3 regions of the Hoeflea sp. AS60 genome follow, and region 3 is predicted to be linked to each of the others. Evidence: riboswitches for the same ligand, from Rfam matches in the RefSeq annotation. Region 3 holds a riboswitch; each other region holds the start of a gene.
What was found. Region 3 has a riboswitch for cobalamin ahead of WNZ14_RS19980 (energy-coupling factor ABC transporter permease). Riboswitches for the same ligand answer to the same signal wherever they lie in the genome.
Positions count from the first base shown of each region.

Region 1: it holds a riboswitch for cobalamin, as region 3 does, so the genes downstream of both, WNZ14_RS20765 (CbtB-domain containing protein) here and WNZ14_RS19980 (energy-coupling factor ABC transporter permease) in region 3, are expected to answer to the same signal.
Region 2: it holds a riboswitch for cobalamin, as region 3 does, so the genes downstream of both, bluB (5,6-dimethylbenzimidazole synthase) here and WNZ14_RS19980 (energy-coupling factor ABC transporter permease) in region 3, are expected to answer to the same signal.

Region 1 covers NZ_JBBMQP010000004.1:69,589-77,221, forward strand. Annotated here, with positions in the region: gene WNZ14_RS20745 (proline/glycine betaine ABC transporter permease) at 1-302, opposite strand, end outside; gene WNZ14_RS20750 (ABC transporter substrate-binding protein) at 503-1,510, opposite strand; gene WNZ14_RS20755 (hypothetical protein) at 2,148-2,279, opposite strand; gene WNZ14_RS20760 (cobyric acid synthase) at 2,512-3,978, shown strand; cobalamin riboswitch at 4,029-4,403, shown strand; gene WNZ14_RS20765 (CbtB-domain containing protein) at 4,453-4,632, shown strand; gene WNZ14_RS20770 (CbtA family protein) at 4,645-5,364, shown strand; gene cobU (bifunctional adenosylcobinamide kinase/adenosylcobinamide-phosphate guanylyltransferase) at 5,361-5,885, shown strand; gene cobW (cobalamin biosynthesis protein CobW) at 5,890-6,942, shown strand; gene cobN (cobaltochelatase subunit CobN) at 6,948-7,633, shown strand, end outside.
Region 2 covers NZ_JBBMQP010000002.1:209,184-216,816, reverse strand. Annotated here, with positions in the region: gene phnE (phosphonate ABC transporter, permease protein PhnE) at 1-670, opposite strand, end outside; gene phnD (phosphonate ABC transporter substrate-binding protein) at 746-1,657, opposite strand; gene phnC (phosphonate ABC transporter ATP-binding protein) at 1,714-2,595, opposite strand; cobalamin riboswitch at 2,776-2,958, shown strand; gene bluB (5,6-dimethylbenzimidazole synthase) at 3,007-3,687, shown strand; gene WNZ14_RS11295 (DapH/DapD/GlmU-related protein) at 3,684-4,298, opposite strand; gene phnL (phosphonate C-P lyase system protein PhnL) at 4,295-5,002, opposite strand; gene phnK (phosphonate C-P lyase system protein PhnK) at 5,006-5,830, opposite strand; gene WNZ14_RS11280 (alpha-D-ribose 1-methylphosphonate 5-phosphate C-P-lyase PhnJ) at 5,827-6,747, opposite strand; gene WNZ14_RS11275 (carbon-phosphorus lyase complex subunit PhnI) at 6,744-7,633, opposite strand, start outside.
Region 3 covers NZ_JBBMQP010000003.1:175,075-182,707, forward strand. Annotated here, with positions in the region: gene WNZ14_RS19970 (DEAD/DEAH box helicase) at 1-513, opposite strand, end outside; gene WNZ14_RS19975 (DMT family transporter) at 827-1,765, opposite strand; cobalamin riboswitch at 1,896-2,107, shown strand; gene WNZ14_RS19980 (energy-coupling factor ABC transporter permease) at 2,163-2,846, shown strand; gene WNZ14_RS19985 (threonine/serine dehydratase) at 3,026-4,000, shown strand; gene WNZ14_RS19990 (cation diffusion facilitator family transporter) at 4,055-4,954, opposite strand; gene WNZ14_RS19995 (cytochrome c) at 4,960-5,319, opposite strand; gene WNZ14_RS20000 (anthranilate synthase) at 5,316-7,505, opposite strand.

The DNA.
Region 1 (7,633 bases), on a different contig from region 3:
ATGGTGTCTTCCCACATGTCGAAATAGCCGATCAGCAGCAGTGTGATGATAACACCGATGGTAATCTTCCAACTGCGGCTTGCCAGCCATGCGATCACTGCGAAAGCCAGGATGACGAGGGGCCAAGGCGAAGTGGTGAGCAATTGCTCCACGCGATACATGAACCATTGCACTGGATAGAGTGCGGTTTCAAATACATCGCCATACGCGCGGGTGAAGTTGCGAAAACCGAGATCGATTGCCTTTTTCAAGGCAGTCAGTCTGTCGGTGTCCATGGCGGGAAATTCTGTGAGCCAGTCCATATTCACGCTCCAAATACGGAAAATAGTGTTGGCTGATCGTCAGGCGACCAGCAATTCATCGCTGCCTGTGGCCAGACGAATGCACCTTTTGGCGCGTGCCCCGGTCCCGGCTCCAGACTGCTGCGGTTTTGTGTTCCCCGACCGCGGCTGCCTGAATAAAAATGTGGCGGACCTAAGCCCGCCACACTGTAAGCGATGGGTTACATCACTGCTTTCTTGACCTTTTCGGCCGCTTCAGGAGACACCCACTTCGTCCAGATGTCCTCATTTTCCTTGAGGAAATGACGGGCTCCGGCTTCACCTGTAGCCTGGTTGTCAGCCATCCAGGCAAGCAAGGTGTTCACAGTGGAATTCGGCCAGCTGCGGTTGGCAAGGTAGTCATAGGCCGGTCCAGCGCGCTTCTTGAAGCTGTCGGTCACGACAGTGTAGACTTCCGACTTCGACCAGGCGTTCTTGACTGGATCCGGGCAATCGGTGATCGATGTGCAACGGTCCCATTCAGCCTTGTCGTGCGGCACGCCATGATCGAGCTTGACCATCTCGTATTTGCCGAGGATAGCGGTTGGAGCCCAATAGTAACCGAGCCACGGATCTTCGCTCTCGTAAGCCTTGGCGATCGAGCCGTCGAGACCGGCAGCGGAACCGGTTTCAACTGTTACCCAGCCCTTTTCTTCAGCGCCATAGGCCTTGAAAAGGTTGGTTGTGATGATGCGGCAGCCCCAGCCTTCAGGGCAGTTGTAGACGCCGCCCTTGCCTGCATTTTCCATGCCGGGAGCAGGGAAAAGTTCAGGGTGTGCAAGAGCATCGTCAATTGTCTTGATTTCAGGATGGGCTTCCGCGAAATATTTCGGGATCCACCAGCCTTCAACGCCGCCATCGCTGAGCGATTCGGACGCATAGTCAAGCTTGCCTTCTGCAACAGCTGCGTCGAGCAGGGTGCGCAGCGAGTTGATCCAGGCTTCCGGAGCAACATCCGGTTCCTGCTTTTCAACCATTGAAGTGAGTGTCGGTGTGGTGTCACCGGCAACCAGTTCTGCCTGGCAGCCATAACCTTCAGAGAGAATGATTTCGTCGATATTGGCCAGAACTTCGGCCGAGGCCCAGTTCATGTTGGCGATAGTCACGCGTCCGCAATCTTCTGCGGATGCTGCGCCGGCAAAGCCCATAAGGCCAACGGCGAGAACGGTGGAAGCGAGAAGCTTCTTCATGTGTAAGACCTCCCAGTCTTAATTGATGCAGTGGTTGTTCCATTTTTCGGCAGATCCGGTCACTGCTGTTTACCGGAAACCGATGGAATTGAAGGCAGACCGCCTCATGGTCATTGAAAACCAATTTTCACGCTAAATAAGACGCGAAGGCGACATCAGACGACGCAATTGGAACCCACGGAACTCTGTCGCAAGCGATTGGCCGGTTGATTTACCGCCCTTCAGGGTAAGGACTTGGTGAAAGAAATCAACCGTATCATTGAGAATTCGTGATTCAGGTGGTCACCGATGGTGCGCCGCATCATGCCAATGCAGGCAGTGCAAATAAAATGCATGATTCATGATTGCTTAGGGTTTCACTAACGCTCCGGTAACGATGTCCGGGTTAAACCTGTTTCCACGGCGGGGGACAACCGCCGACCATCCCGGATAAGGTATTGCGTACCGGGATGTCGCGAACCTCGCGCGTATTTGTGAGGGCGTCAGTGTATTTGGCAGGCCGCCCGGATCTCACGATCCGGGCGGCCTTCGCATTTGAAGGGCTGACCGGTCAAAATAAAAAGGCCGGACGATCGCTCATCCGGCCTTCTGAAATCTCGTTCAAACACGCTTTCCCGAAGGGCGCCGTTGGGTGGCTTCAACCTGCGGAAAGGGTGCGGATGAGGCTGTTGAGAATGCCTGACTTGCGCTTCTCGTTAGCCTTCTGAACCGGAAGCACGTTGTTCCATGCGATCTGAACGCGATTGGCGGAGTTGAATACATAAAGCATGGCGATGTCCTTCCGTTTGGTGTTGACGACATTATTCAAATGGCAATCACCATCTGCCGCTGCTCTATGCTTATCGGGTGGGGTGAGCTGCATTGAATCCGCCGCGGCATGTCGCAATTCAGATGTCGCAAAAAGAAATTGCCGAAGGTTTGAAAACGCGGTGAACGAATGGTTAGCGCGAGCGCTTGAAAAAGCCTTTTGATCTGCTGTTTGCGGTGCTATCGACGGTCCCATGACACGGGCGTTGATGTTTCAGGGAACAGGTTCGGATGTTGGCAAGACCGCACTGGTTGCGGGCTTTTGCCGGCTCGCGGCTAATCACGGACTGAAGGTCCGGCCGTTCAAGCCGCAGAACATGTCCAATAACGCCGCGGTCGCCGATGATGGCGGCGAAATCGGCCGGGCGCAGTGGCTGCAGGCACTGGCCTGCCGGGTGCCTGCCAGTGTGCACATGAACCCGGTGCTGCTCAAACCTCAATCGGAAACCGGTTCGCAAGTGGTGGTTCAGGGCAAGGTCTTCGGGCATGCAAAGGGCCGCGATTACCAGAAGCTCAAGCCCCAGCTGATGGCGGCGGTCCTCGACAGTTTCGGCCGTGTATCGGAGCAGGCGGATCTTGTGCTGGTTGAAGGCGCCGGCTCTCCGGCGGAAATCAATCTCAGACCAGGCGATATCGCCAATATGGGATTTGCGACATCGGCCCGGGTTCCGGTGGTGCTGGTCGGTGACATCGACCGGGGAGGGGTGATCGCATCGCTGGTCGGGACCCACACAATCCTGCCCGACGAAGACCGGGCGATGATCGTTGGCTACCTCATCAACAAGTTTCGCGGTGATGTCAGCCTGTTTGATGACGGCATTGCTGCTGTCGACGGTTTTACCGGTTGGTCGTGTCTTGGTGTGATACCATGGCTGAAAGCCGCAGCGCGACTGCCTGCTGAGGATTCGGTGGCACTCGAGCGGCTGGTCCGGGGAGACGCGCGGGCGCTCAAGGTGGCAGTACCAATCTTGTCGCGGATCGCCAATTTCGACGATTTCGACCCGCTCAAGGCCGAACCGGAAGTCGAACTCGTGTTCGTGCGGCCCGGTGAGCGGCTGCCCGAAGATGCCGGTCTTGTTATCCTGCCGGGGTCGAAATCGACGATTTCCGATCTCAACGATTTCCGTCAGCAGGGCTGGGACAAAGATCTGCAGGCGCACCGCCGGCGCGGCGGTCGCATAATCGGTATTTGCGGCGGTTACCAGATGCTGGGACAGAGTGTGCTGGATCCGCAGGGGCTTGAAGGTGGCGCGACATCTGCCGAGGGGCTCGGGTTGCTCGATATCGACACCGAGATGGCGCCCGAAAAGACTGTCCGCAACATCGAAGCCCGGTCCGCCGAGTACGATGTGGGCTTGTCGGGCTACGAGATTCATCTCGGTATCAGTCGCGGTCCGGATAGTGCCCGGCCGATGACGCTTCTCGATGGCCGTCCCGACGGCGCGATATCAGCCGACGGCAAGGTATCTGGGACCTATCTGCACGGCCTGTTCGATTCGGATTCCTACCGCGCGAAGCTCCTCGCGGAATTTGGCATTCGGGGCGGGGAGACCAATTTCCGCGCCGATGTGGACAAGGCGCTCGATGAAATTGCCGGTGAACTTGACCGACTCGTCGGCTTTGAACGGCTGATGGAAGCTTCCGCTCAGATCGGTCGCTGATGGAAGCGGCAATGGCGCAGCTGCGATTGACAGCCCGCCGCGTCAGCCCTATCAATTGAAGTTCGAATGGTTCCAGAAAACCGAACTGGTTTTCAGGATCAAAAGGGAATGCGACGGGGTGGACCCAATCAGGGCATCCTTATCGCAGCCGACCCCGCGACTGTAGAGCGGCGAGGCAAATGTCACCGGCACGGAATGCCAGAGTGACGGGAGACAATGGTGTCTTTCCGTCAACTTGAAGCTCCGGACCGGAAACGCCACTGACGTGGCGGCATGATCAATCGGCGCGGACGCCTCTTTGTCTACGAATCGTCCCGTTTTCATGACCGCCATAAACGTCGGGAAGGTTGGCATTTGCTGATGTTCGACGGCAACGTCGACGCGACCCGTGAGCCAGGAGACCTGCCATTCGCACCGGTTGAGAGCCGGACCTTTGGGAGAGGTATTCTCCCGAAGCCATTCACGGAGGTTGTCATGGCTGTTAAGATTCAAACGCTTTCACTCACCGATCGCATCGGTGCGCGCACTGTTGCCGGACTGATGGCGCTGGTCATCGGTTCCATACTGGTGTTCGGGGTTGGCCTCGCCAACTCTCAGGCGCTGCACGATGCAGCGCACGACACCCGTCATTCCTACGGCTTTCCCTGCCACTAAGGGATTGATCCTATGATTGTCAGGTTGCTCCTGGCGGCTCTTGCCGCCGGGCTCATTGCGGGTTTCGCAATGACGCCCGCCCAATATGTCAAAACCATTCCGCTGATCATGCAGGCGGAAGCCTACGAGAATGGCGAAGCTGGCCATTCTCACAGTGCTGCCGAGCCCGCGCATGAACATGCGGGAGATCACGGCCATAGTGATGATGGGTCGATGCTTGGCTTTGGCCGGCTTGGCGATACGATCCTTGCCAATCTGGTTGCCGGAGCGGGCTTCGCGCTGATGCTCGCTGCCGTGGCGTTACTGACGGGGATGGATTTCCCCGGGGGCCGCCAAGCTCTCACGCGGGGTGTTCTTCTGGGAGCAGCGGCCTGGTTCTGCGTCCAGCTTGCGCCTGCGATGAGCCTGCCACCGGCGGTTCCGGGTTTTCCCTATGCCGACCTTGGTGACCGTCAGGGCTGGTGGATGATTGCGGTGCTCGCCTCAGCGGTGGGGATCTGGTGTCTCGCCATGCGGCCAGAATGGCCGATCAAGGTGCTGGGCGTTGTGATCATCGTTGCACCGCATATCTGGGGCTCGCCAATTCCCGAAGATCTGTCGAGCGAAGTACCCGCCTATATCGCCTCTGCCTATGCTGCGGCCTCGCTTGCAACAACCTTGTTCTTCTGGCTGCTGCTTGGCGGGTTGCTGGGGTATTTCCTGTCTCGGGTGCCCGAGGAAAGAGCGGCGTGACAGACGGTCTGCCAAAGGTGACGCTTGTGCTGGGCGGTGCCCGCTCGGGCAAATCCGGTTTTGCCGAAGGCCTGGTCGAACGCGCCTCCGGATCAAGATTGTACCTGGCAACGGGTCAGGCCTGGGATGACGAAATGCGCGACCGCATTGCCTCACACCAGGACCGGCGCGGGCAGGGCTGGGAGACTATCGAGGCTCATCTGGAACTGGCGAAGTCGCTTGAAGCCAATACACGCGCCGACCGTCCGGTGCTGGTCGATTGCCTCACCCTGTGGGTCACCAATCTTATGCTCGGCGAGCACGACATCGACGCCGCGTTTGACGAACTTGCCGGATCACTGCCTTCGCTTGAGGGGCCTGTGGTCTTTGTATCGAATGAGGTGGGGCTGGGCATCGTGCCTGACAATGCCATGGCGCGGGCGTTTCGCGATCATGCCGGCCGCCTCCACCAGTTAATCGCAAGCCTGGCCGACGAAGTCTATTTCGTCGCCGCCGGCCTGCCACTCAAAATGAAGGGCTGACGCCATGATGGGTTCAAAAATTCCTGCAACCGTGATCACCGGCTTTCTCGGCGCGGGCAAGACCACGCTGATCCGGCACATGCTGTCCAACGCCAAGGGCAAGCGGATTGCGCTGATCATCAATGAATTCGGCGATCTGGGCGTCGATGGTGATGTGCTCAAGGGCTGCGGCGAGGAAGTGTGCCGCGAGGAAGACATTGTCGAGCTGACCAATGGCTGCATCTGCTGCACCGTGGCTGATGATTTCATCCCGACCATGGAAAAGCTGCTGGCGCGCAAGGATCGTCCTGACCATATCGTCATCGAGACATCCGGTCTTGCATTGCCGCAGCCGCTGGTCGCGGCCTTCAACTGGCCTGGCATCAAGACGCAGGTGACCGTCGATGGCGTGGTGACGGTCGTTGACAGTGCCGCTGTCGCTGCCGGCCGCTTCGCCCACGATCACGACAAGCTTGACGCGCAACGGCTGGCGGATGACGGACTCGATCATGAAAGCCCGCTGGAGGAATTGTTCGAGGACCAGCTGACCGCTGCCGACCTGATCATTCTCAACAAGGCCGATCTGATCAGCGCTGAAGATCTTGAAGGCGTTCGCGCCGGAATATCGGAGCACATGTCGCGCAAGCCGATTTTCGTCGAAGCGCGGCAGGGCGAGGTGGCGCCAGAGGTGCTGCTCGGTCTGGGTATCGGCACCGAAGACGATATTTCGAACCGCAAGTCGCACCATGAGCTGCATCATGCGGACGGCCATGAGCATGATCATGATGAGTTCGAGAGCTTTGTCGTTTCGCTTGGTCCGGTCAGCGATGCGGCCGCCTTCAGCGAAGGCCTAAAGGCTCTGATCGTTTCGCACGACATTCTGCGGCTCAAGGGTTTTGCCGACATTTCCGGCAAGCCTATGCGGATGGTGGTGCAGGCGGTCGGAAGCCGGATCGACACGCATTTCGACCGGCCATGGGCTGCCGGAGAGGCTCGGGAAACCAGGCTCGTCGTCATCGGACTGCATGACATTGACGAGGCTGCCATTCGCGAGAGCCTGGCCGGGCTCGCCGGTTAAGCAGGATGCATCTTCTTGTCGCACAGAAGGGAAGCCTGAGCGACGGCAATGAGGCCGTCGATCTTGGCCAGAGCCCGGGCGACATTCTGTTCCTGAGTGCGGCGGACACCGAGCTTGCGAGCATTGCCGCAGCACGACAGACGACTGGCCAGCTGAAGTGGCGGCTGGCGAGTCTTTCCGATCTCAAGCACCCGATGTCGGTCGACACCTTTGTCGCCAGGATGGCGCCGAAGGCGAAGCTGGTGATCGTGCGCGCACTCGGCGGGGCCAGCTATTTCGCCTATGCGCTCGAGAGCCTGCATGCGGCCTCCGTCGCGCATGGTTTCAAGATTGCAGCGCTTCCCGGCGATGACCGGCCTGATGCGGGGCTGGAGCCGCTGTCGACGCTGGATCATGCGGCGCGGGATCAGCTTTGGGCTTACCTGATCGAGGGTGGGGCCGAGAATGCGCGCGGGCTGATCACCTATGCCGAAGCACTGATTGAAGGCGGCGAGCGACCCGGACCGGCAGCACCGCTGCTGAAAGCCGGGTTGTGGCATCCGAACACTGGAAATCCGGGGCTTGCCGACGTCAAGCGGGACTGGACCCACGGCGCGCCGGTGGCGGCAGTCTGCTTTTACCGGGCGCTGGTGCAGAGCGGGCAGACGGCACCCGTCGCAGCCTTGTGCGACGCATTGAAAGCCGAGGGCGT
Region 2 (7,633 bases), on a different contig from region 3:
CCCAGCTGCCGCCAACCGCGCGCAATCCTTCGTCGGGCTTCATGTCCGCGTTTTCCACCACCTCGAAGAACATTTTCCCCAAGGAACCAATCGTGTGGATCGCAACGGCAATGATTGCCGGCACCGGGCCGAGCGACAGAATTGCTGCAAAGAACCCGGCGATCACGATCTCCGGGAAGGCCCGGAGAATTTCCAGAAAACGCCGCACGAAACCACGCAGCCAGCCTCTCGTCGTCAGGTTCGAAGCCGCAAGGAAGCAGAGCAGGAAGCCGAAGGTGAAGCCGATGATGGTCGAGACGATGGCGATGTTGATGGTCTCGATCATCTTGTAGACATATTCGGGCATGTAGAGACTGTCGGTCAGCCACACTCGACCGACTGGATAGTCATATTTCAGCGATCCGTCCGCATAGGGGCTCGGAAGATCGAACAGTGCGCGCCAGACTTCCCATCCGTCGCGAGGGATCATGTCGCCGAAGAAATCGAAAAAATGTGGCAGCCGGTCCCAGAACTTGCCGGCATTGGTCTCGTTGGCAAACCATAGAGAACCCGCCAAAGCCATCATGAGAAGCGCAAGCCCCAGGCCTGTGTAGATACGCCGTTGCCGGGCCAAAGCCTGCCAGTGCCGCTCGGTCTCGATGACCATCTGTGAATGTCGGGGCGTTGTCATGATGAGGTCCTGTACTGACAGGTAAAACCGCGGCCCCTTGAACAAGGGACCGCGGCGATGTGATGCGGATGAGGCTTACGAGCCGATCTTGGCCTTGCGAGCGTCGATGATCGCCTGGTAGAACGAAGGATCAACTTCGGTATAGCCCTTGTAATCGCCGCCCTGGATCGCGGAGAAGCACTCCGGATCGCTTTCAGGCAGGGCCATCATGAAGTCCTTGAACTTGGTCTTCATGTCTGTATCCATCGTTGAGCGAACAACGATCGGACCGTTCGGGATCAGCGGCGACTTCCAGAGTTCGACCAGATCGCCCATATCGACGATGCCCTTGTCGACCATCTTCTTCAGGTTGCCGGAGGTATAGCCGTCCTTGAATTCGCCAACGCCCGAAGCCCAGGTTGTGCCAGCGTCGAAGTTGCCCTTGACCACTTCGAGGACGAGGTTTTCATGACCGCCGCCAAAGCCGGTTTCAGCGAAGAAATCGGCAATTGGCATGCCGATGGCAGCCGGCAGGGTAACCGACGGGATCAGAAAGCCCGAGGTGGAGTCCGGATCGGCAAAGCCGAGCTTCTTGCCCTTGAGGTCTTCAAGCTTGGTCATGCCTGAATCCTTGCGAGCGACCATCACCGAGTAGTAGCCGGTGGCGCCATCGGTCTGGATGGTGGTCAGGATAGGCTCGACTGCCTTCGGATCATCAAGATAGACCTTGGCGTAGCCAGATGCGCCGAGTTCGGCATAATCGAGCGTGCCACCAAGCAGGCCCTGGATAACGCCGTCATAATCGGCAGCGGGGAAAAGCGAAACCTTTTCAACGCCGAGAACGGCAGGCAGCTTTTCTGTCATGCACTGGAAACTGCGCAGACGGTCGGCTTCGTTTTCGCCACCGAGAATACCGATGCGGAAGTCCTTGAGGTCTTCAGCAACTGCAGGCTGGACAGCGATGACGGCAGCGAACGATGCCGCTGCGAGAAGGGCTTTCTTGATCATGGATCTGCTCCTGGTTCGGACCGGCGTCTTGCCGGCAATTCCGTGGGTTGAGCCTGTTACGCTGGCAAGGCGACCCCGGTGGCTGCAGTTCTCGCGCGAAGCGCGGGCTGCAGTGGACCGGTGGATTTCGGTTTGGCCGGCACAACTGGTTGACCGGCTGAAATGGATGTCGATGTGATGGATTCAGAGATTTCCGTGCCATCGTCGGAGGCGCCGTAGATCATCCGGACGGCTTCGGTGGTAAGTTCATCGGGCGGGCCATCGAAAACCACCTTGCCACCCGCCATGCCGATCACCCGCTCGCAATAGTGGCGCGCAGTATCAAGCGTATGCAGGTTGGTGATCACCGTGATGCCTTCACGTTCATTGATGTCCTTGAGCGCATCCATCACAATCTGCGCATTGAGCGGATCAAGCGAAGCGATCGGCTCATCAGCCAGGATCATCGATGGCGACTGCATCAGGGCCCGGGCAATGGCGACGCGCTGCTGCTGGCCACCAGACAGCGTGCCTGCCATCTGAAGCGCGGTCTGGGCGATGCCGAGCCGCTCCAGTGCGGCAAGCGCGTTGGCGCGCTCTTCGACAGTGAAGATGTTGAGAATGTTGAGCACTGTCGAACGGTGATTGAGGCGACCGAGCAAGACGTTGGTCAGCACATCAAGCCGCGGCACAAGATTGAACTGCTGGAAGATCATCGCACAATCACGATGCCAATTGCGGAGCCCGCCGCCATTCAGGCCCGAGACCGTCTTGCCCTTGAACCGGATCTCTCCGCTGCTCGACGGTGTCAAACGGTTGATCATGCGCAGAAGCGTGGACTTGCCTGCTCCCGAACGTCCAATGACGCCGACCATCTGGCCCTCGGGAATTGAGAGTGTGACTGCATCAACGGCTATGTTGTTGCCAAAACGGCGGGTCACATCGGTCAATTCAAGCATAAGCAAATCCTCTGAGATCACGTTTGGTTTTGTGACTTTCGAGGATTGGACTAGCCCAGCCATGTGAAGGCGCGATGTCGGTTTGATGTCAGTTTTGTTACGATCCACAGCCGTCCTGCCGAACAAGCAAAAACCCACATATTTCTGCAGTTTTGATGCTTGCACTCCGGCCACCGCCATGGCCCTATGCAAGTGTCTGGTGCCCGTGACATGCGGGAGAATCGGGAATTCGGTGAAAATCCGGAACGTGCCCAACGCTGTGACGGGGATGGTCTGAGCGACATGCCACTGGGAGAGACCCGGGAAGGCGCGCAGACCAGATGATCCGAAGTCAGAAGACCGGCCAGACGTCATAGCCTTTGAGCGCATGGACAGCGCTGCGGGGTGTTACGGATTGTTGGGGATCAAACAATGCCGAATACATCAATGCTGACTGCAGCCAGGGCTTTCGATACGGCTGAACGCGACGCCGTATACAAAGCCATCTTCACCCGCCGCGACGTGCGCGACCAGTTCCTGGCGACCCCTGTTCCTGATGACGTGGTGCGCCGTCTGCTGGAGGCCGCCCACAACGCGCCATCGGTCGGCTTCATGCAGCCGTGGAATTTCATAACTATCAGGGATCAAAGTGTTCGCGATCGTGTCGCCGACGCGTTCGGTCGCGCCAATGATGAAGCAGCCACAATGTTCCCTGAAGCGCGGCAATCGAAATACAAGTCGCTCAAGCTCGAGGGCATCCGCAAGGCGCCGCTCAATATCTGCGTCACCTGTGACCGTGATCGCGGTGGTGATGTCGTTCTGGGGCGAACCCACACTTCCAAAATGGATCTCTACAGCACCGTCTGCGCGGTGCAGAACCTATGGCTCGCGGCGCGCGCCGAAGGCATCGGCATGGGTTGGGTCAGCATCTTTCGCGACGCCGACCTCAAATCCATTCTCGGTATTCCCGACAGGATCGAGATCGTCGCCTATCTGTGTCTGGGCTATGTCGATGAGCTCTATGAGCGGCCAGAACTTGAGGTCAAAGGCTGGAACCGCAGACTGCCCCTCGATGAGCTGATTTTCGAGGAGTGCTGGCAGGGAGAGATTTAACCGCCGTGGCGCTCGAGAAATTCCTCGGCCGGCAGCGACCGGAAATCCTTGAGCGCGGCATGAAGCCGGTCATGCTCCCAGTCCCACCAGGCGAGCGCATCGAGACGGCTGGCGATATCATCGGAAAAACGCTGCCTGATCGTGCGTGCCGGCACACCGACGGCGATGGCGAAATCGGCGACATCTCTTGTTACCACCGCGTTGGCGCCGATGCTGGCGCCATTGCCGATTTTCACGCCCGGCATCACAACCGCGCCGTGCCCGATCCAGCTGTCGTGACCGATCGTTATCCCCTGCCCGGCGCGCCAGTCAAAGAACTCCTGATCATCTGCCGCACCGTCAAAATACCACGACGACCGGTAACTGAAATGATGCAAGGACGCCCGCTCCATCGGGTGCATGCTGGCATAGATCCGCACATGGGAAGCGATGTTGGCGAATTTGCCGATATTGGCATACGCAATTTGCGTGTTCTCGACGCAGTAGGAATAGTCGCCCATGGTTGAATGCGCCACGGTGCAGTTGGCGCCGACTTCGGTGTAGCGTCCAAGCGTCGAATCCACGATCTTGGCGGTGGAGTGCACCAGAGGCGTATCAGACAATCTGGTCATGCAGCAGACTTTCCAGTGGCAAAGGCGGAGACGTCGATGACGTGATCAGCCACTGCATTGCGCACGTCATGATCGTGGAAAATCCCGAGAAGTGCTGCACCATCGGCCTTCTTGCGGGCGATCAGGCTGATGACCACCTCACGGTTGGCCGCATCGAGCGACGCCGTCGGCTCGTCAAGCAGCAGCACCGGATGATCGGTGATGAAACCGCGCGCAATGTTGACGCGTTGCTGTTCGCCGCCCGAAAACGTCGCCGGCGGCAGCGACCAGAGTTTTTCGGGAAGATTGAGTTCGGTAAACAGCTCTCGCGCCCGTTCATGCGCTGTCTCCTGCGCCACACCGCGGATCATCAGTGGCTCCGCAGCCACATCCAGCGCCGAAACCCGCGGCACCGCGCGCAAAAACTGGCTGACATAACCGATCGTGTCGCGCCGGATCTCCAGCACAGTGCGCGGAGATGAACTGGCGATATCGATGTGACGGCCATGGTGCTGCACCAGGATCTGGCCGCTGTCGCAGCCGTAATTGCCGTACAGCATCTTCAGGATCGAGCTCTTGCCGACGCCTGACGGGCCGCCAAGCACCGCGCATGATCCGGCCTTGAGCGAGAATGATACATTGGCGACAACCGGCAATTCGACGCCGCCGCGCATGTGCATGATGAAGGTTTTTTGAACTTCCGAGGCAACAAGCAGCGTGTTCATGGGTCAGACCTGCAGAATAGAGGAAACAAGAAGCTGGGTGTAGGGCGCGCGCGGGTCATCAAGCACCCGGTCGGTGAGACCAGCCTCGATAACCTTGCCCTCCTTCATCACGATCATCCGGTCTGACAAAAGCCGCGCCACAGCGAGATCGTGGGTAACCACCACAACGGCAAGACCGAGATCGGAAACCAGTCCGCGCAAAAGATCAAGAAGCCGCGCCTGTACCGAAACATCAAGCCCGCCTGTCGGTTCATCCATGAACACGAGCCGCGGCTCGGTCACCAGATTGCGGGCGATCTGCAGCCGCTGGCGCATGCCGCCAGAGAAGGTGCGCGGCTGGTCATCGACCCGGTCTTCATCGATTTCGACCCGAGACAGCCATTCAATCGCGGTTGAGCGGATGTTGCCGTAATGCCGGTTGCCCACCGCCATCAGCCGTTCGCCGACATTGGCGCCGGCCGACACCGTCATCCGCAAGCCGTCAATCGGGTTCTGATGCACAAAGCCCCAGTCGGTGCGCATAAGGTAGCGGCGCTCTGCTTCCGCCATCTTGTAGATGTCAGCGCTCGAGCCATCCCGCATGCGGTAATGCACAGTGCCGCAGGTCGGCGTCATTCGTGACGAAATACAATTAAGAAGCGTGGTCTTGCCGGAGCCGGATTCGCCGACAATCGCCAGCACTTCGCCCGGCCAGAGATCAAAGCTCACATCGGCACAGCCGATGCGCTTGCCATAGACCCGGGTCAGATTTTCAACGCTGAGCAGAGGCTGGGCCGGCGCAGGGATGCCTGCCTTGGCGAGAGCCTCAAGAGTATCGGAATGGCTCATATCGTCGCCTCCTTCTGGGCGTCAGCTTCGTCACCAAGCAGCGCGCCGCGATGGCCCTCGGCGCGGCGGCTTTCGCAGTGGTGGGTATCGGAGCAGACGAACATGCGTCCACCATGATCGTCGAGCACCACCTCGTCGAGGTAGACCTGCTCGGCGCCACACATCGCGCAGGGCTGCTCGAAATGCTGGATCTCGAACGGATGATCTTCAAAGTCGAGGCTGACCACTTCGGTGTGCGGTGGGATGGCATAGATCCGCTTCTCACGGCCCGCGCCGAACAATTGCAGCGCTTCGGACTGGTGCATTTTCGGGTTGTCGAATTTCGGCGTTGGCGAGGGATCCATCACGTAACGCCCCTCGACCTTGACCGGATAGGCATAGGTGGTGGCGATGTGGCCGTTACGGGCGATGTCCTCGTAAAGCTTGACGTGCATGAGGCCATATTCCTCAAGCGCATGCATCTTACGGGTCTCGGTCTCGCGCGGCTCGAGAAAGCGCAAGGGTTCGGGGATCGGCACCTGATAGACAAGCACCTGCCCCGCAGTCAGCGGCGTTTCCGGAATCCGGTGCCGGGTCTGGATGATCGAGGCATCAGGCGTCGCGGTCGTCGTCGCCACACCGGCGGTCTTGGCAAAGAAGGCGCGGATCGAAACCGCATTGGTGGTATCGTCGGCACCCTGGTCGATCACCTTGAGTACATCATCGGGCCCGATGATCGCAGCGGTCACCTGCACCCCGCCGGTGCCCCAGCCGTAAGGCATCGGCATTTCGCGGCTGGCGAACGGAACCTGGTAGCCCGGCACCGCAATCCCCTTGAGGATCGCCCGGCGGATCATCCGCTTGGTCTGCTCATCGAGATAGGCGAAATTGTAGCTCGCGAGATTCTGTGAAGGATCGTCTTTTCTGAGCGCGTTCATTCCGCAGCCTCCCTGGTGTCGTCAGTTGCTGATGTCTCGTCCGCAGCCTTCGCGGCACTTGCGAAATGCTCCGTACGCATCCGGCGCACCAGATCGAGTTCGGCCTGAAAGTCGACGTAATGCGGCAACTTGAGGTGTTCGACAAATCCGGTCGCCTGCACATTGTCGCAGTGCGACAGCACGAATTCCTCGTCCTGGGCCGGCGCCACAATATCTTCGCCCAGTTCTGACGCTCTGAGCGCCCGGTCGCACAATGACATCGCCATCGCCTTGCGTTCGGCCTGCCCGAACACCAGACCGTAGCCGCGTGTGAACTGCGGCGGAGCCTTGGCCGACCCCTGAAACTGGTTGACCATCTGGCATTCGGTAAGTTTTACCCGCCCGATCACCACCGTGAAGCCGAGTTCCGGAATCATCATCTCGACATCGACTTCACCGATGCGGATTTCGCCGGCAAAGGGGTGGCTGCGCGCATAGCCGCGCTGGGTCGAGTAGGCGAGCGCCAGAAGGAATCCTTCGTCACCGCGCGCCAGCGTCTGTAGCCTTGCGTCGCGACCCATCGGATATTCTGTCGGTGTGCGAGTGATGTCGGCAACTGGCTCTGAACTGTCCGTGGCAGCGTCTTCCTCGATCAATCCCTCATCGCCCAGAATATCGGACACACGGATAACCTTCTCGCCCGTGTCCGCGCTGCTTTCCGGCGCGTCCTGTGGCTCGTCACCGGCGAGCGCCGGATCAAGCAGGCGGTGGGTGTAATCGAATGTTGGGCCAAGCAGCTGCCCGCCAGGAAGATCCTTGTAGATCGCCGAAATCCGCCGTTCGACCAGCATGGCGCCTGTGTCCATCGGCACCGAGTGGCCAAACCGCGGCAGCGTCGTCCGGTAGG
Region 3 (7,633 bases):
AATGCGCTTGATCGCCGGCATGAAGCCGATGTCGAGCATCTGGTCAGCCTCGTCGAGCACCACGACTTCAATTTCGTTGAGCGAGACAGCGCGCTGCTCGATCAGGTCCATCAGCCGGCCCGGGGTGGCGATGAGAATATCGATACCGCCAGCCAGCGCCTTGATCTGCGGGCGGATCGAAACACCGCCAACAACAACGGACGAGGTCAGATGCAGCTTGCGACCGTAGTCCTTGACGCTCCGGGCAATCTGGGCGGACAGTTCGCGGGTCGGCGAAAGGATCAGCGCACGGACTTTCTTCGGCGCGGCTTTCTTGCCGGGCGCGAGGCGATGCAGGATCGGCAGCGAGAACGCTGCGGTCTTGCCGGTGCCGGTCTGCGCCAGGCCGATAACGTCACGGCCTTCGAGAACGGGAGGGATAGCCTGCACCTGGATCGGTGTCGGTGTGGTCAGGTGAAGACCATCAAGCGTGTCGAGGAGGGCCTTGGACAGACCGAGTTCGGAAAACAACATGGTATAACTTTCGAATTTTGGGCAATACGTCGGGGGAGCGCTTGCGCGCTGCCATTCGCGGACCATGCCCGATCACAAAATTCCCGCCGGCTACGGCATGACCGCAATCGGAGGAGTTCGGGTTGGGCGCATCGCCGCTGGCCGACGCGAAATTTCAAGGTGGACGTTAGGGGAAGTCAGAACACGCTCATCTCGACTCTAAGGAGGCGTGCAGCGGCCGATTTGGCCCCTATCCAGTTGCGCCTCTTAGGCCTGATAATTGCGGCTGTGTCAAGGCAGGGGGCAGATTTTCGCTGCATCGCAGCAAACAAGCTTAACTGAATATGCGCTCTTTCTCCTCACCCGGAAGGCTCGCAGCCACACTGCGAATGGACTTTCCCGGCGTCAGCGCAATTGCCGAAATGACGATGGCGCAGGCAATCCACTGCGCCAAGCCGATCGGCTCCGCAAAGGCAAACCACCCCACCAGAAACATTGTCGGCAGCTCGAAACTTCCGGCAATCGCAGTCCGTGCGGTGCCTATGGCGGGCGCAGCGACGGTGTAGAGAAGTTGTGGAACAAGCGCCGAACCAAAGGCGATGCCAGCCACAAGCCACCAGCCTGACACAGTGCCGGGGACAAGCGCTGCAATCGGCGTGGCGATCATCAATGGCAAAAGCCCTAGCACAGAACCGAGACTGACGCAGGCGATGCGCGCCACCGGATTGAGCACTGTGAGCTTGTGCACCAGCACATTGATGCCAAACCCGAATCCCAGAGGCGCTGCCAACGACAAAATCAGGGCGGGCATCTGATCGACAGTCACTGCACCCGGTGAGGTGGCAAGTGCAGCTGCCGCGATGATCATCAGTGACGCCAGAACGGCGCGGCGACCCGGCTTATCTCCGAACATCAGCCAGGCAATCAGCAGCGTAAACACCGGGTATGTCATGTAGAGAATGCCCGCTGTCGACACGGGAACAATCTCCACCGCGCGAACATAACCGATCCACCCCACGCCCATGCCGACACCGGCGATCAGGCCCCAGAGCAGAGCAGGCCATCTGGCCCTGGCGCGCCAGACGAAGGGCACAAGTACAATTGCCGCAAAAGCATACCGGAAAAAGGCAATGGCGTGCGGCGCGATGCCTTCAGCAGTCAGCGAACGGGCAAAATACGGGACCAATCCGAACCCGACCGATGCTGCGATGACACCAAGGGTTGCCAGCCCGGGGCCGAGCCAGTGCGGAAAGTCGGTGTTTTCAGTCCTCATGAAGATTGAGTAACAGTCAGCTCCAACACGGGCAATCCGCCTCGGCAGCCTGCCCCACGGAAAAGCTGCAAAGTTGCGGGATGCGGCTTAAAACGTCGTGTTTTCAGATTGCTATCTGGTCAGCTCCAGAATACGAATTGCTTGTTCGGGTTCCATGAAGGCCAAGCTTTCGGGATTAAAGGGGAACACGGTAGGGACGACCTGAAACAGGGCCCGATCCGTGGCTGCCCTCGCAACTGTGAGCGTGAGTCGCATCCATAATGCCACTGGGGATCCCCCGGGAAGGCGGATGACGGCGATCAAGCGCAAGCCAGGAGACCTGCCCGGACTATGGAATCCGCAGTCGCGGGTTTCCAACTCCAACCTCTTGCACGATGGGTGCAGAAAGGGCTTAGAAATGCATATTGAACCCGGCGTCGTAGACGGCGCAAAACTGGCTTTGAGCTACGCAACCGCGGCTGCGGCAGGCGGCCTGACACTGAAGATGTCCTGGGACACGATCCGCGAGGATGGCGGCGCAACCGCGCTGGCGATGCGCTCGGTGATCACCACGCTTCTCGTCTTCACGTTCTTTGAAGTGTTTCCGCATCACGCTGTTGGCGTCTCGGAAGTCCACCTCATCCTCGGCTCGACGCTTTACCTGATGTTCGGCGCCGGTCCGGCAGCGATAGGCCTGGCTTTGGGTCTTTTGATCCAGGGCGTGCTTTTCGCTCCCTTCGATCTGCCGCAATATGGCATGAACGTCACCACATTGCTGGTGCCGCTCTACGCAATGTCGCTCATTGCCAAGCGGATCATCCCGGCGGCGACCGCCTACAAGGATGTGTCCTACAAGCAGGCGCTTGCGCTTTCGACCAGCTACCAGGGTGGCATTGTCATGTGGGTCGGTTTCTGGGCACTTTATGGCCACGGCTTTGGCGTTGAAAATCTGTCGCAGATCGCGGCCTTCGGTGGCGCTTACATGCTGGTCGTGATTGTCGAGCCGCTCGCCGATCTCGGCGTTCTGGCTATCGCCAAGAACTGGCACAAGCTTGATGGCACTCCGATTGTCAGCAACCGGGTTTACGGCCACGCTGCCTGAGCAAGCGAGCCATACCAAGTGATACGCCGCGTGAGCCAGCCTCGCGCGGCGTTTTTTGTGTCCCATGAAATCAATTGATTGTACCCATCTGTCAGGCCTGCCGCATACTGCCTCAAACGGCGTAAGTTCCGCGTGATTTTTCAATCGCACACAGGCCGGCCATTCAGATTGGGAAACAGATGAACATCGAGATGATCCGCGAAGCGCAAGCCCGGCTTGAAGGCCATGTCCGCCGCACGCCCTTGCTCAACTCTCCGTTCCTCGATGAGATTGCAGGCCGACGCGTCTGGGTCAAAGCGGAATGCCTGCAACACACAGGCAGTTTCAAGTTTCGCGGCGGATGGTCGGCGCTGTCGGGGATGGCCCCTGACCTTCGGGCACGCGGCGTCATCGCCTTTTCCAGCGGCAACCATGCCCAGGGTGTGGCTTTGGCTGCTGCGCGGCACGGCGCACGCGCTATCATCCTCATGCCATCCGACGCACCAAAGATGAAAATCGACAATACCCGTACCTTGGGTGCGGAAGTGGTTCTCTACGACCGCGCCACAGAGGACCGGGACGAGATCTGCGCCCGGCTGACGGCGGAGCACGGCCTGACGCTGATCAAACCCTTCGATGACCCGATGGTGATTGCCGGTCAGGGCACCTGTGGGTTGGAAATCGCCGAACAGGCAGCTGCGGAAGGCATTTCGCAAGCGGATATCCTTGTCTGCTGCGGCGGCGGTGGATTTGCCTCAGGCATTGCACTGGCTTTGGAGGCTAACGCTCCAAAGCTTCGGGTACGTACGGCGGAGCCCGAAGGATTTGATGACATGGCTCGCAGCCTGGCTTCCGGCACCATCGAGCGCAACAGTCGGATGTCTGGCTCGCTTTGCGACGCAATCCTCACCCCGCAGCCCGGCGATCTGACATTCCCGATCCTGTCGCGGCTTGCAGGCCCGGGCCTGGCGGTGAGTGAGGATGAGGCGCTGCAGGCCATGGCGTTTGCGTTTTCGCGGCTCAAACTGGTTGCCGAACCCGGAGGCGCAGTCGCCCTGGCGGCCGCCTTGTTTCATGCCGATGAAATCGAGGGAGAGGATGTGATTGTCACCATCTCCGGCGGAAATGTGGATGCGGGCATGTTTCACATGGCGCTGGAGCGGTTCGGCGCATAATCGAGAACGCCGGCTTTCAATCGGCAAGCTGATCACAACCGGCCCGCTCTATTCTCAGGTCAACAGAACGCCTTCGTCCTTGGCCTTGTGACTGGGTTCCACATGGATGATCACCCGAATGCCTTCGACCCCATTGCGGAGTGCTGACTCGAGCCGGTCGCAAATCCGGTGTGATTCCTCAACACTCATGTTGCCGTCCACCACCAGGTGAAACTCGACGAACGACACCCGGCCAGCCATGCGGGTCCGGATATCGTGCGCTTCGATAGCGCCTTGGGCCTCGGCCTTGATGATGGTCTGGATGCGCAGTTCGTCGGCAGGATCGACCGCCCGGTCCATCAACCCGTTGACGGAGGACGAGATCACCTTCCAGCCCTGCCACAGAACGTTCATTGCGACAATGATCGCCAGCAGCGGATCGAGACGCGGCTGATCCAGCGCAAGCGCCAGACCCAGCCCAAGGATCACGCCTACCGACGTGACCACATCTGACAGGATGTGATGACCATCTGCCTGCAGTGCCGGGGATCGATGCCGACGGCCAAACCGCAACAGAACTGCCGCCCAGATCCCGTTGACAAGCGCGGCACTCGCATTGACAGCCAAACCAAGCGCTGGCGCTTCGATCCGTTGCGGCGCCAGGAGCCCGCCGGCCGCTTCATGCACGATCAACAACGCTGCCACGACAATAAGCACGCCTTCCAGCACGGCGGAAAAATACTCCGCCTTGTGGTGACCATAGGGGTGATCGGTGTCAGCCGGTTTCTGGGCGTAACCAATGGCAAAGAACGCCGCCAGCGCGGCGATCACGTTGACGATGGATTCAAGCGCATCGGAATAGAGCGCGATCGAGCCGGTTAAATGCCAGGCGACGAATTTCAGTCCCATCACTCCAAACGCCAGAGGGATGGACCAGAAGGCCAGTTGGCGGACGGTCTTGGAAGCGTGCGGCATCGGGCCTAGCCCTGCAGCGAAGCGATATAGGCGATGATCGCTTCCACCTGCTCCGGCGTAGCGATGAATTCGGGCATGTCGGGATGGCCTGAATAGATGCGGCCATCGGCAAAGGCTTCCTCAAGCGCATCTATCGGAAAGCGGTCTGACAGGTCGCGGAACGGCGGAGCGCCCTCGTGCGGACTGGCATCCGCCTTGCCTACGCCATGACAGCCGCCGCAATTGACCTCGACCAGCTCACGGCCCTGCTTTACCCCGTCGTCAGACTGAGCCGAAGCGGGATTGGCTCCCGACAGGACGCAAAGCGCCGATACCGCGAGACTTGCGGCAACCAGACCCCTCTTGATGCCAAGCGTCTCACTCATCCTGCCTCGACCTTCTTCTGTCGCGTCAGATGCGCAACAACATTCTCGATCATCCGCATTCCTGCGTCCTGACCCAGCGTCATGATCGATTCGGGGTGGAATTGCACGCCTGCGATCGGCAGAGTTTCGTGCTCGATTGCCATGATCACCCCGTCATCGGTTTCCGCAGTAACACGGAATTCCTTTGGCAATGAGGCATAATCGGCAAAAATGGAATGATAGCGCCCGACGGTAACCTCCTTTGCGAGGCCCGAGAAAATAATCCCGTTTGGCTGCACCCGGATCCGCGATGGCTTGCCGTGAACCGGAATAGCCAGTTCCCGCAAGGTGCCGCCAAAACTCTCGGCCAGCGCCTGCAATCCCAGACAGACGCCAAACACCGGCAGCTCGCGGGCGCGGATCTTCTTGATCGTGGCGGCACAATCAAAATCCTTTGGGCTTCCCGGTCCGGGCGACAGCACCACCAGATCCGGCGACACACGGTCGAAGACATCGTCGGCAACCGGCGAGCGCACTGTTGTGACCTTGGCCCCGGTCTGGCGGAAATAATTGGCCAGCGTGTGAACAAAGGAATCCTCATGGTCAACCAGCAGGATTGAGACCCCCTCGCCGACTTTCGCGGTTTGCCTTCCCTGGGTTCCTGCATTGCCGAGCCGCGCATCGCGGATCGCCGACAGCATCGCCGAGGCCTTCAATTCCGTTTCGGCTTCTTCTTCCTCGGGATTGGAATCATACAACAGCGTCGCTCCGACACGCACTTCCGCAATGCCGTCCTTGATACGGATGGTCCGAAGCGTCATGCCGGTGTTCATATCGCCATTGAAACTGACCATGCCGACAGCCCCGCCATACCAGACGCGGGGGCTTTTCTCGTTGTTTTCGAGAAATCGCATTGCCCAGAGTTTGGGCGCGCCGGTCACCGTCACCGCCCAGGCGTGGCTCAGGAAACCGTCGAATGCATCCATGCCGTCGCGCAACCGGCCCTCAATATGGTCGACGGTGTGGATCAGCCGCGAATACATCTCGATCTGACGCCTGCCGATCACCTTGACCGACCCCGGCTCACAGACCCGGCTCTTGTCATTGCGGTCGACATCCGAACACATCGTCAGTTCGGACTCGTCTTTCTTCGAATTCAGCAGTTTGAGGATCTGTTCGGAATCCGAGATCGCATCATCGCCGCGCTTGATGGTGCCGGAGATCGGACAGGTCTCGATCCGCCTGCCGTTGACCCGCACGAACATTTCCGGCGATGCGCCGACCAGATATTCCTGGTTGCCCAGATTGATGAAGAACGAATAGGGCGACGGATTGATCGCCTTTAGCCGCCGGCTGATTTCTGACGGACGCGCTTCACAGCGCTCGAAGAACGTCTGGCCCGGCACCACTTCGAACAGATCCCCGCGCCGGAAACTGTCCTTGGCGCGCTTGACCAGTTCCGCATATTCACCCGGGGTATGGTCACCGCGCGGAGGATTCCCGTCGGAAGGCTTGAACGGCTCCGGCGCGATACTCGCGTCCCGGCCCTCGGTGGTCACGCCATCAAGGCTGAAATCATAGCGGTCGATCCAGGCCTTTGCCGCATGGTGGTCAACCACGAGAATTTCATCAGGCAGAAACACCATCAGATCACGCTGGTCGTCACGGCGCACAATCTTCTGCGGAACCGAGTCGAACTGGAACGCCAGATCGTAGCCAAACGCACCGTAAAACCCGATATTGCCATCCTCGGATGAGTGAAACAGGCCGACAATGTGCCTGAGCACAGAAAATACGGTTGGCGCGCGAGAGCGCTCTTCTTCGGAAAACACCCGGTCGGGTTCGGCGATATCTATTTCGATGGTCCGTGCATGTTGCCCGGAGATCGCAAACTCTGCATGGCCTTCAAGCCGGCCTGCAAGAATTGAAATCAGGGCTTCGCCACGGCCATTATAGGCCTCGATGGTAAGCTTCCGCCCCTGTGAGGAAATCCCCAGCGGCGGATCGACAATTGCCGTATCCCAACGGGTGTAGCGTCCGGGATACTCGTAGTTTGATGAAAACACCGCCCCGCGCCGGCTGTCGAGCGCATCGATATAGCCCGAGATCGCATCTCGATAAGGCGTTTCGCGACGCCGCCGCGTGACCAAGACCCCGCCGCGCGTCTGGTATTGCGCTGCGTCATCCGAAAGTACCGTCGTGCCCATGTTCAAACTCCATTTGCACCGGCCCGGCCTGCGTCATCCGGCGGGTCAAAGAAAAAGCCGCCGGACCTTGAGGTCCCTGGCGGCTTGTTGATCTCTAACGCGCATGCGTGGTCAAGGCCGCCTAGAAG